DNA from 2 places in the Modestobacter sp. SYSU DS0875 genome. Region 2 is predicted to be linked to the other one. Evidence: riboswitches for the same ligand, from Rfam matches in the RefSeq annotation. Region 2 holds a riboswitch; the other holds the start of a gene.

Region 1 (5,399 bases), on a different contig from region 2:
TGGAGCTGAGCCTGGCCGCCGTGCCCGCCGAGGACGACGCGGTGCTCGACGAGTCCGGTGCGCGGGTCTTCCTGGACCCCCGCGCCGCGGAGCTGCTCGACGACAAGACGCTCGACGCCGCCGCCGGCCCCGACGGCTCGCTGCAGTTCGGGATCGGCGAGCAGATCGTCTGACCCGCAGCACCCGAACGACGACAGCGCCGCCGAGGAGCGATCCTCGGCGGCGCTGTCGCATGTCGGAGCTCGGTGGCTCCGTCGATCAGGTCACTGCAGGTCGACGGTCACCCCGCCGGAGAAGGCGGAGTCGTGCAGCTCGATGGCGGTCGGAACCGTGCCGGCCGGGACATCGAACACGACCTTGCTCGTCAGGCTGTTGCCCGGGTTGATCTCCTCGTACAGCGACGAGGAGTCATCCAGGTAGATGGCAGCCTCACTGTCGGCGGAGAACTCCTGCCCCTGGGCGTTGAAGAGCTTGGCGTTGTCGCCGAAGAAGCTCTGTGCCTTGTCGCCGATGTTGGTGATGGCGACGTCGACGATGCAGAACTGGCCCTGCGCCGTGGTGTTCAGGTACTCGTTGCCGATCTCGGTCGTGCTGCAGTCGACGCCGTTCACCACGAAGTTGAACTTGCCGTCGGCAGCCGGCTCGCCGATGCCGGGGTTGCCCGGCTCCTCTTCGACGGCGATCTCCTCAGCGGTGGGAGCTGCGGCGTCCTCGGCCGGAGCAGCCCCATCGGACGTGCTGTCACTGCTGGCCGAGGCGGTGGCGTCCTCGGTGTCGGTGCCGCCGAGGTTGGCGCCAATCACAAGGACCGCGATCACCGCAAGGACGATGAACCAGGCGCGCTTGTACAGCGGCTTCTTGCCCGTGGCCTGGGCCTGCTCCGGCGCGGGTGCGTCGGTCATGTCGTGCTCCCCGTTGTCTGTGGACGTTCTGTTCCGAAACTAGGTCCAGAGGGAGCGCTTTCAGGCAGGCGAACTCCACCAAAGACACCCTGGAAGCTGGCAGATCCCGCTCATCGACGCTTCTTGCGCCTCGCGTGTCACGCCATCCCCAACCAGCCGCCGGCAGCGATCTCGGAGCACCCCGACAGGCCGCTCACCAATCGTCGCGGCAGGTCATGCCGACGGATCTCCAGACACGCGGGAGGGCGGAAGTAAGGGTGCCCCGAAAAGGCAATCAGGTGAGCAGCGGTCCGATGAGGATTTCGCTGCCGTCGGGTCGCCAGGTACGCCATCGGCCGTTGGGTTGTCGCTCCACCCGGAAGCCGTGGTGGACCTTGGTGTGGTGCCGTTCGCACAGCAGTGCGGAGTTGCTCAACGACGTCTCACCACCGTGCAGCCAGTGGATCAGGTGGTGGACGTCGCACCACCAGGTCGGGGCGCCGCAGCCGGTGAACACGCAGCCCTTGTCCCGCCGTTCGACGGCCCGCCGTAGTCCGGGGGTGACCACCCGGTGGTCCCGACCCAGGTCCAACGGGGTTCCGTCGGGGCCCATCACAATCCGGGAGATGCTCCCGTCGCAGGCCAGGTAGCGGGCGCGGGCGGCGGAGATCGTCGCCCCGAACCCCGTCTGCGTAGCCCCCGGGCCGGTCGCGTCCTCGACGAGGTCGTCCAGGTCGATTCCGACCACCACGTGCGGCTTCACCGTCCGCAACGTCGGCAGGTTCCCCGAGGCGAGTTGGTTGTCGCAGAGCTGCACGAGTGCGTCGGCGTTCTGCTGGGCGCGGGTCCGCTCGTCACCCTTGGGGCGGTTGGCCTGCACGATCGACTCGATCGCGGCTTGCACCTTCTCCCCACCCACCGCATCCAGGTCGAACCGACCGGTGACGCTGCCGTCAGCGTGCTTGGCGATCGACAGCCGCCGCCCTTCGGTCGGGTCCGGCTCCGGCCCGTCCGGGTCGAGCGCTTCTTCGAAGGCCCGCACCGCCGCACCGAGCGAGGCGTGCGGCGCCTCCCGCGCCACATCCGCCCACGCCTGATCGAACGCACCCAGGTCGATCCCCTGCTCCGCGGCCTGCTCCCGCTCCCGCTCCCCCACCGCAGACGCCACGACGTCGACCTGGGCGGCGGTGATCGCCCCGTCCGCGAACCCTCCGGCCATCGCGGGGTAGTGCTCCAGCGCCCGCCCGGCCCGCACCACCCGTGACGCCTCCGCCGCCGACAACCGCGCGTGCCCGATCAGCCACGACCGCATCGACGCCAACCCGTCCCGCTCGGCCGCCTGCGCGAGCTCACAGGCGCGCACCGTGCGGGCCAGCTCCGCCGCCGCCCGGTTCTGCAGCTGCACCAGCTCGCCCACCCGGTCCAGCAGCTCACCATCGCCGAACGCGTGCAGGTCCTCGGCCGCTAATGCGTCCAGCGCGGCCGACAACGGCGACCCGAACAACCCCTCCAAATCATCGGCGGGCAACTCCGCGACCACGTTCGGCGCAGGGGCGTCCAGCGTCAGTACGTCGCTCACGACACCCCCTTCGCCATTCGAATCTATGTTCGAACACTAGCGCAGTCAGCGCCTCATCTCCACCCGAACCCGCAGGTCAGACGCCTGTCCACAGGTCAGACAACCCCCCTTGACGGTAGCGGCCCGACCGCTCACGACCGAGCCATCTCCCGAGGGTCGGGCCGTTCGTCAGCTGGTTAGGTTCTGAACACGACGCGTTGTCACGCGCCGCCCCTTCATCAGTTCGCAACTTCCCGAGAAACGCCGGGGCCGGCCTCACGTTTGCCACGGTCACGACGGCGAGTCGCAGTCCGAGACCGTCCGGATCCGGCCGACGACGGCGGCTGCGGACCACCAGATCGCCACCTAGCGTCGTCGCGGCCGACCGGGTCCGACCGTCACCGCACCTGGTGACACCCGGACGGCACCGCCGAACCGGACGTCGGCTGCGCACGCTGCAGCCGCCGCCTGGACCGGGGACCCACCGCAGTTCCGGGGTGAAGCGCGGCCGCACGCACGTGTGGCCGCGCCGGGCGAGTTCCCCGCCCGAACCCGTCAGCTAACTCGGTAGGCGGTTGAGGAGAACAAGGAGAACTCGTCGTTCCATGACGACCCTGCGCACCACCTCTGCTCGTCGTTCCACCCGCTCGGCCAAGGGCGCGCTGATCGCGTTGCTCACCGGCGCCGGCGTGGTGCTCACCCCGCTCGCCGCCCAGGCCAACGCCGGGGGCGCCGCCCCGCCGGCCACGGCTCCGATCGCCGCGCCGGTCGCGGCGACGGCCGCACCGACCTCCGCCGCCCAGGTGGTCATCGACACCGCGATGGCCCAGCTCGGCAAGCCCTACGTGTGGGCCGGGGCCGGTCCGAACGTCTACGACTGCTCGGGCCTCACCCAGTTCGCCTTCCGGGCGGCCGGCGTCGACCTGCCGCACTCGTCGCGGATGCAGTCCACCATGGGCGTGCACGTCGACCGGGCGCACCTGCAGCCCGGTGACCTGGTCTTCTACTACTCCCCCGTCGGGCACGTGGGCATCTACCTGGGCGACGGGCTGATGGTGCACGCGCCGACCAGCGGTGACGTCGTCCGCGTCGCCAGCATCGACATGTGGGGCTACAACACCGCGCGTCGGCTGGTCTGAGTTCCTCCCCTCCGGGTCGCCGGCGTCGCTCCGGCGACCCGGAGGGGCAGCCGGTCGTCAGTGGTGCGCGTTCTCGGTGTGCGTGAGGTCGCCGTAGTCGTCGGGGAGCTGGTCGAGCACGTGCAGGTACTCGGAGCCCACCGCTTCGCGGAGCCCGGCGGTGACCGCACGCGCGTGCTGCCGCGCCTGCTCCGGGGTGCAGCCCTGCCCCTCGAGTTCGGCGACGCGGCCGTAGAACTCGGTCAGGCCGAAGCGCTCGACCGACCCGTCGGTGGGCATCGCCGAGGCGAGCTCGGGCGGCAGCTGGGCGGCCAGGTCCTTCGCCTCGGTCGACAACCGCTGCCCGAGCACGGTCAGGGTGGCCCGGACGGCCTGCTCGGCGTGCTCGTGATCGGGGATCCGAGCCGACTGCTGCACCGCGGACACGAACTCGTGCGTCTTCATCTCGTCCTCCCGTCTGTCGTTCCTGCTGGTCCGGAGCGCGCTCGTCGTGCGTCCGGTGTCGGGTCCGGCGGTCAGCCGACCCGGAGGTCGTCGAGCTCACCGGCGCGCAGGGTCAGCCCCAGGCCGGGTGCGTCCGCGGCCGGGCGGACCCGGCCCGCCATCGGGTCGGGCACCCCGTCGAACAGCCGGTGCTCGAACCGGGCGTGGTCGTGGAACCACTCCAGGTGGCGGAGGTTGGGTGTGGCCAGGGCGAGGTGGGCGTGCAGGGTGGGCACGCAGTGCGCGGACACCTCCAGCGAGTGCCCGGCGGCCAGCGCGCTGGCCCGGAGCCACTCGGTGACCCCGCCGCAGCGGCTGGCGTCGACCTGCAGGCAGTCGACGGCCCCGGCGCCGCACAGCCCGGCGAAGTCGGCCAGGCGGGCGCCGTACTCGCCGGCCGCGACGTCGCAGTCCAGGTCCTCCCGGACCAGCCGGAGACCGGCGAGGTCGTCGGAGGACACCGGTTCCTCGAACCAGACCACCCCGAGGTCGTCGAGCTCCCGGCCGACCCGGACCGCCTGCTTGGCGGTGTAACCACCGTTCGCGTCGACGAGCAGGGCGACGTCGTCCCCCACGACCTCGCGGGTCAGCCGGGTGCGGTGCAGGTCCCGGTCGACCGCGGTGCCCCACGACTCCCCGATCTTGATCTTCACCTGGTCGTGCCCCTGCGCCAGCCACCCGTCCAACTGGTCCCGGGTGACCCCGTCGTCGTAGCTGGTGAACCCGCCGCTGGCGTACACCGCGGCGTCCTCGCGCACCGCCCCGAGCAGGCCGGTGAGGGGGACGTCCAGCACCCGGGCCTTCAGGTCCCACAGCGCGGTGTCGACCGCCGAGATGCCCATCGCGACCAGGCCGGGCACCCCGGCGTTGCGCGCCGCCCGCGCCATGGCGTGCGTCGCCGCCGGTGGGTCGAGCGCGCGGTGGCCGACCGCGACCTCCGCCAGCAGGCCGCGGACGACCTGGGCCACGGTGGCGTCGGCGTACGTCCACCCCACCCCGGTGCGCCCGGCGCCGTGCGCCTGGACGACGACGGCGGTGGTGGCGTCCCAGCTCAGCGTGCCGTCCGCCTCGGGATGGTCGGTTGGCAGCCGGTAGGCGGCGACGTCGAGCGCCTCCACCCGCGCCTCGAGCCCGATCACCACGGCACCAGCCCGACGACCAGCCAGACGATCGCGACCACCAGCACGACCCAGAGGACGTCGGCGAGCAGCCCCCAGCTGCGTTCCTCCACCAGCGTGGGGTCCTCCGCCGGGTCGACCGCCGGGTCCGCGCTCGTGGCGCCGGACGGGCGGCCCCGGTAGTAGGAGGGGTAGGGCGCCCCCCACCCCCGGTAGCCCC
Region 2 (5,399 bases):
CGGACCAGGTCCTCCGCGGAGCGGCCGGGCTCCAGGTCGAGCTCGAGGTGGCAGTGCTCAGGGGTGCCGAGGGCGAAGATGCCCGGTTGCGACGTCACGTCGTGCAGCCTGCCGGACCCGGCACGTCGCGAGCGTCAGTCGCTGGACGGCGGCTCGTCCTTGCCGGCCTCCTCGAGCGCGTCGGCCTCCTCCTTGGTCTTGTGCACGGCCTTGTCGGCGTGCTCCGGCGGCCCGTAGACGGTGTAGAGCACCAGTGGGTTGACCCCGTCGTTGACGAAGTTGTGCTTCTTGCCGGCCGGCACGACCACCAGGTCGCCCTGCGCGACCTTCTTCTCCTGGCCGCCGACCCTGGCCCTGGCGGTGCCGCTGACGAAGGTCAGGATCTGGTCGACGTCGTGCACCTCCTCGCCGATCTCCCCGCCCGGCGGGATCGTCATGATCACCAGCTGGGTGTGCTCGCCGGTCCACAGCACCCGACGGAAGTCGGCACTCTGCTCGGCGACGGTGGCGATGGTGAAGTGCTCCATGGACGCCGGTCCTCCGTTCCCTCGATCCGCTGACCGGCGCGCGCCGGTCGCGACGGTCAGTCAAGAGCAGGTCGGCCGACGGCGCGATCCGAGAGCCCGTCCCCGACACCCTGGTGGATGTGGCCGCGCGGGGGGATGCTGACCGCCGTCAGCGCCGCCCGGCCCCCGGAGGCAGCCATGCGCACGCACCACGACGGCACCGACCCGGCCACCGTGGCCGCGGTCTCGGACACCCTCGAACCGGACACCGACGACGACACCGCGGGCTGGTCCCCGCCCGACCGGCCGTGGGTGTCGACCGGCTGGGGCACCACCGAGCGCGAGGAGGAGGCCGGCGAGAGCCTCTCCGGCCGGCTGGCCCGCGAGCTCCGCGACGGCGGGACCGACGACCGCGACGACGAGGGTGACGGTCTGGGCGACGACGCCGGCACCGACGGCGAGCTCCTCGACGACGAGGTCGGCGACGACCGCGCGGGCCGGCTGGCCGACGCCGACGACGACGGCCTGGTCGACCGGGAGGCCGAGCTGTACGCCGAGGACGAGGGCATCGACGGGGGAGGGGCGTCGGCGGAGGAGGCCGCGGTGCACCTCGTGCGGAACGGCGGCTGACCCGGGACCTCCGGCTCTGTGCGACCGGCGGCCCGGTGGGCCAGGCTGGTGCGAGCAGCCAGCCCGGTCGCCGGTGGCAGACACGGGGCAGGTGGGCACGGACAGGAGGACGCGGTGACCGAGCAGGACGGCACGCGGGACGCGCTCGCGGCGGAGGTCGACGAGGCCATGGGCAACGCGGCTGGGGACATGGCGTCCGCGGAGACGTCGACCGGGGCGGTCGGGGGCGGCGTCGTCGTCGGCCACGACGGTTCCGGGTGCGCCCAGGAGGCGCTCGTGTGGGCGGCCGGCCTGGCCGAGCGGGCCGGGTGGCCGCTGCACGTCGTCCGTGCCTGGCGGATCGCCACCGCGCCCCAGCCGGCCAGCTGGTCGCCGGGCTACGTCCCGCCGGTGAGCGACTACGAGAAGGCGGTCCAGGCCGACCTGGAGGCCGACGTCGTCGCGGCGCTCGGCCAGGACCGCGCCGCGGGGGTCACCTGCCACGTCGCGCACACCTCACCGGTGAAGGCGCTCATCGCCGCCGCCGGGCAGGCCGACGTGCTGGTGGTGGGTGCCCGTGGCCGCGGTGGCTTCGCCGGCCTGCTGCTCGGCTCGACCAGCGACCAGGTCACCCGGCACGCGCCCTGCCCCGTCACCGTGGTCCGGAGCGACCGCGAGGACTGAGACCACCCCGGCGGGGCGCGGCCGGGCCCGTGGGTGTCCACTGTCCGGGTGCCCGCCCCTGACCGCGTCCCGCCGTCCTTCCTGCAGGCCCACACCCGGGTCGAGCGGCCCACCCTGGTGCCCGAGGTGCGGCTGCACGTCGCCGACGACGTCGTCGCCCTGTGGGAGGCGATGGAGACCGAGGCCGGCGGCGCCGGCCAGGACCCGCCGTTCTGGGCCGCGGCCTGGCCCGGCGGCCAGGCGCTGGCCCGGTACGTCCTGGACACCCCGGAGCTGGTCGCCGGCAAGCGGGTGCTGGACCTCGGTGCCGGGAGCGGCCTGGTCGCCGTGGCGGCGCTGCTCGCCGGGGCCGCGCACGTCGTCGCCAGCGACGTCGACCCCTACTCGCACGCCGCGGTCGCGCTCAACGCCGAGCTCAACGGGGTCACCGGGATCGAGGTGGTGGGCGACGTGCTGGGCGAGGACGGGCCGGACGTGGACGTCGTACTGGCCGGGGACGTCTGCTACGACCGAGAGATGACCGCCCGGGTGCTGCCGTACCTGGGCACCCACTGGCTGCGCGGCGCCACCGTCCTGCTCGGGGACCCGGGCCGCGCCTACCTGCCGCGGGAAGGGCTGCTGCCGGCCGCCACCCACGCCGTCCCGGACGCCGACGGTGGGCAGGTCCGCCGGACGACGGTCTGGCGCCTGCCCTGAGACGCGTGCGACCGGCGCGACCTGCGGGACGGATCACACCCCGCTGACCAGGGGCGTCGTGGCACATCCCGACGAACTGGCGACGGAGCATTGTCACGAGGTCGTAAAGCGCCTTACCGTGGGCGGGTCCGGCCGGACGTCACGTCCCCACCCGGGGAGCCCGCGCCGGATGCCGCCGAGTCGCTGATCGCAGCGATCCGGGGACCCACCGCAGCACTGGGGTGAATCCCGCCCGGGCACGCGCCCGGCCGGGTAGGGCGCCTTCCCGCCCGAATCCGTCAGCTAACCCGGTAGGCGGCCACGGAAGAGCCCGGAGCCCCCTCCTTCATGTCCCCACGCGCCACCCCGCACGACCACGCCGGGCACGACCTGCCGGCCGACGGAGACCTGCCCACCACGGTCCTCCCCGTCGCCGGAGAGGAGACCTCCCGCCGCGCCCGCCGCCTGGCGCCCCCGGCCGGCCTGCGCCGTCCGGCGATGTACCTGGCCGCCGCCGCGGTCGGCGCGGTCGTGGTGAACGTCGTCGTGAGCGGGCAGACCGGCGCGCAGGCCACCGCGGCGCCCGAGCCGGTGAGCATCGCCAGCCAGCTGGGCCTCACCGCCCAGCACGCCAGCACCGTCGTCGCCGAGGGGCAGGTCGGCGACCGGCTCGGGGCGCTGGCGGCCGACCGCAGCCAGCGCCAGGAGGCCGAGGCCGCCGCGCAGCAGGCGCAGGCCGCCGCCGTCGCCGCGGAAGAGGCACGGCTGGCCGAGGAGGCGCGCAAGGCCGAGGAGGCGCGGCTCGCGGAGGAGGCGCGCAAGGCCGAGGAGGCGCGCAAGGCCGAGGAGGCACGGAGAGCCGAGGAGGCGCGGAAGGCCGAGCAGGCGGCTGCGGCTGCAGCCCCGCGGTCGCAGTCCGGCTCCCGGTCCTCCGGTGGCGGTGCCCCCGCCCCCGCCCCGGCCCCCGCCGCGCCGGCCGGCTCCTTCCAGAGCTACGCGCTGTCCCAGCTGGGCGGGGACGCCGGTCAGTTCTCCTGCCTGGAGAAGCTGTGGGGCAAGGAGAGCGGCTGGAACCCCAACGCGCAGAACCCGCGCAGCACCGCCTACGGCATCCCGCAGTTCCTGGACTCCACCTGGAAGGGCACCGGGATCGCCAAGACCTCCGACGGCTACCGTCAGATCGACGCCGGCCTGATCTACATCAACAACCGGTACGGCTCGCCGTGCGGCGCGTGGTCGCAGTCGCAGTCCGCCGGCTGGTACTGATCGACCCAGCACCGACGAGGAGGGGCCGCTCGCACCGGGCGGCCCCTCCTCGCGTGCCCAGCACGTCACCGCCCTGCCCGAATGTCACCCCCATCGGTCAGGATCACCGGGTGGACCACCCCGACCAGGAGGGCTGAACCGTGGGCAAGCACCGGGCACCCGAGCCCGCGGCCTCGGACTTCGACGCCGCGACGGCCGCGTTGGCCGACGTGACCGGCGACTACGTCGTCGACGCCGCGCACACCCGCATCGGCGTGCGGGCACGGCACGCGATGGTGACGACGGTGCGCGGCGCGTTCACCGAGTTCGCCGGCACCGCCCATCTCGACACCGCCGACCCGGGTGCCAGCACCGTGTCGCTGCGCATCCGCACCGCCAGCATCGACACCGGCGCCCCCGACCGCGACGCGCACCTGCGCTCGCCGGACTTCCTGGACGTCGAGCGGTTCCCGGAGATGCGCTTCGACTCGACCGCGGTGCGGCAGGTCGACGACGAGGTCTACCGGGTCACCGGCGACCTGACCATCAAGGACGTCACCCGCACCGTCGAGATCGACTTCACCCTGACCGGCTCGGCGCTGGACCCGTTCGGCAACACGCGGGTCGGCTTCGAGGGCGCGCTGGCGATCAAGCGCAGCGACTGGGAGCTGACCTGGAACGCGGTCCTCGAGACCGGTGGCGTCCTGGTCAGCGACCGGATCCAGGTGGAGTTCGACGTCTCGGCGATCCGAGCCGGCTGACCCGGCGCGTCACCGCGCGCCGGGTCGCGCGCCCCGGCGGGCGGTGTCCGGGAGGCGGAAGGCTTGTGTCCCAGACCACTTCTCCCCGGCTACGGTGGCACTGAGTGCCAGCGGCTGCGGCCGCAGGCACCGGGGGACGACGGCGTCCCCCGGTCCGAGCAGCAGGGGAGTGCGCAGATGGCGAACGCGTGGTTCGAGACGGTGGCCGAGGCACAGCGCCGGGCAAAGCGGCGGTTGCCGAAGGGCGTCTACGGGGCGTTGGTCGCCGGCTCCGAGCGCGGGTTGACCGTCGACGACAACCTGGCCGCCTTCGCCGAGCTGGGCTTCGCCCCGCACACCGCCGGGCTGGCCAACGGCCGGCAGACGGCCACCCGCGTCATGGGCCAGGACCTCGCGCTGCCGGTGCTGATCAGCCCGACCGGGGTGCAGGCCGTGCACCCCGACGGGGAGGTCGCCGTGGCGCGGGCCGCGGCCGCCCGCGGCACCGCGATCGGGCTCTCGTCGATGGCCAGCAAGCCGATGGAGGAGGTCATCGCCGCCAACCCGCAGACCTTCTTCCAGCTCTACTGGGTCGGCGACCGCGACCTGATGGCCGCCAAGGTCGAGCGGGCCCGGCGGGCCGGGGCGGCCGGGCTGATCGCCACGCTGGACTGGTCGTTCTCCTACGGCCGCGACTGGGGCAGCCCGTTCATCCCCGAACGCATCAACCTCGAGGCGGTGCGGCGGTACGCCCCGCAGGTGGCCCTCAAGCCCAGCTGGCTGTGGGACTTCGCCCGGACCAGGAAGCTGCCCGACCTGACCGTGCCGAACATGGTCGCCCACCCCGGCGACCCGGCGCCCACCTTCTTCGAGGCCTACGGCATGTGGATGCAGTCGCCCATGCCGACCTGGGAGGACGTCGCCTGGCTCCGGGAGCTGT

Evidence for each region. Region 2 has a riboswitch for cyclic di-AMP ahead of ACI79Y_RS08690 (aggregation-promoting factor C-terminal-like domain-containing protein). Riboswitches for the same ligand answer to the same signal wherever they lie in the genome.
Region 1: it holds a riboswitch for cyclic di-AMP, as region 2 does, so the genes downstream of both, ACI79Y_RS00960 (C40 family peptidase) here and ACI79Y_RS08690 (aggregation-promoting factor C-terminal-like domain-containing protein) in region 2, are expected to answer to the same signal.

The regions. Positions count from the first base shown of each region.
Region 1 is NZ_JBJHAH010000001.1:223,673-229,071, reverse strand. Features, by position in the region: gene ACI79Y_RS00975 (Fe-S cluster assembly protein HesB) at 1-173, shown strand, start outside; gene ACI79Y_RS00970 (DUF4352 domain-containing protein) at 264-902, opposite strand; gene ACI79Y_RS00965 (DUF222 domain-containing protein) at 1,177-2,370, opposite strand; cyclic di-AMP (ydaO/yuaA leader) riboswitch at 2,892-3,027, shown strand; gene ACI79Y_RS00960 (C40 family peptidase) at 3,045-3,578, shown strand; gene ACI79Y_RS00955 (DUF2267 domain-containing protein) at 3,636-4,022, opposite strand; gene ACI79Y_RS00950 (enolase C-terminal domain-like protein) at 4,094-5,200, opposite strand; gene ACI79Y_RS00945 (hypothetical protein) at 5,197-5,399, opposite strand, start outside.
Region 2 is NZ_JBJHAH010000011.1:34,651-40,049, forward strand. Features, by position in the region: gene ACI79Y_RS08665 (Dyp-type peroxidase) at 1-98, opposite strand, end outside; gene ACI79Y_RS08670 (cupin domain-containing protein) at 135-527, opposite strand; gene ACI79Y_RS08675 (DUF5709 domain-containing protein) at 705-1,136, shown strand; gene ACI79Y_RS08680 (universal stress protein) at 1,251-1,799, shown strand; gene ACI79Y_RS08685 (class I SAM-dependent methyltransferase) at 1,848-2,495, shown strand; cyclic di-AMP (ydaO/yuaA leader) riboswitch at 2,659-2,807, shown strand; gene ACI79Y_RS08690 (aggregation-promoting factor C-terminal-like domain-containing protein) at 2,823-3,740, shown strand; gene ACI79Y_RS08695 (YceI family protein) at 3,881-4,480, shown strand; gene mftD (pre-mycofactocin synthase MftD) at 4,658-5,399, shown strand, end outside.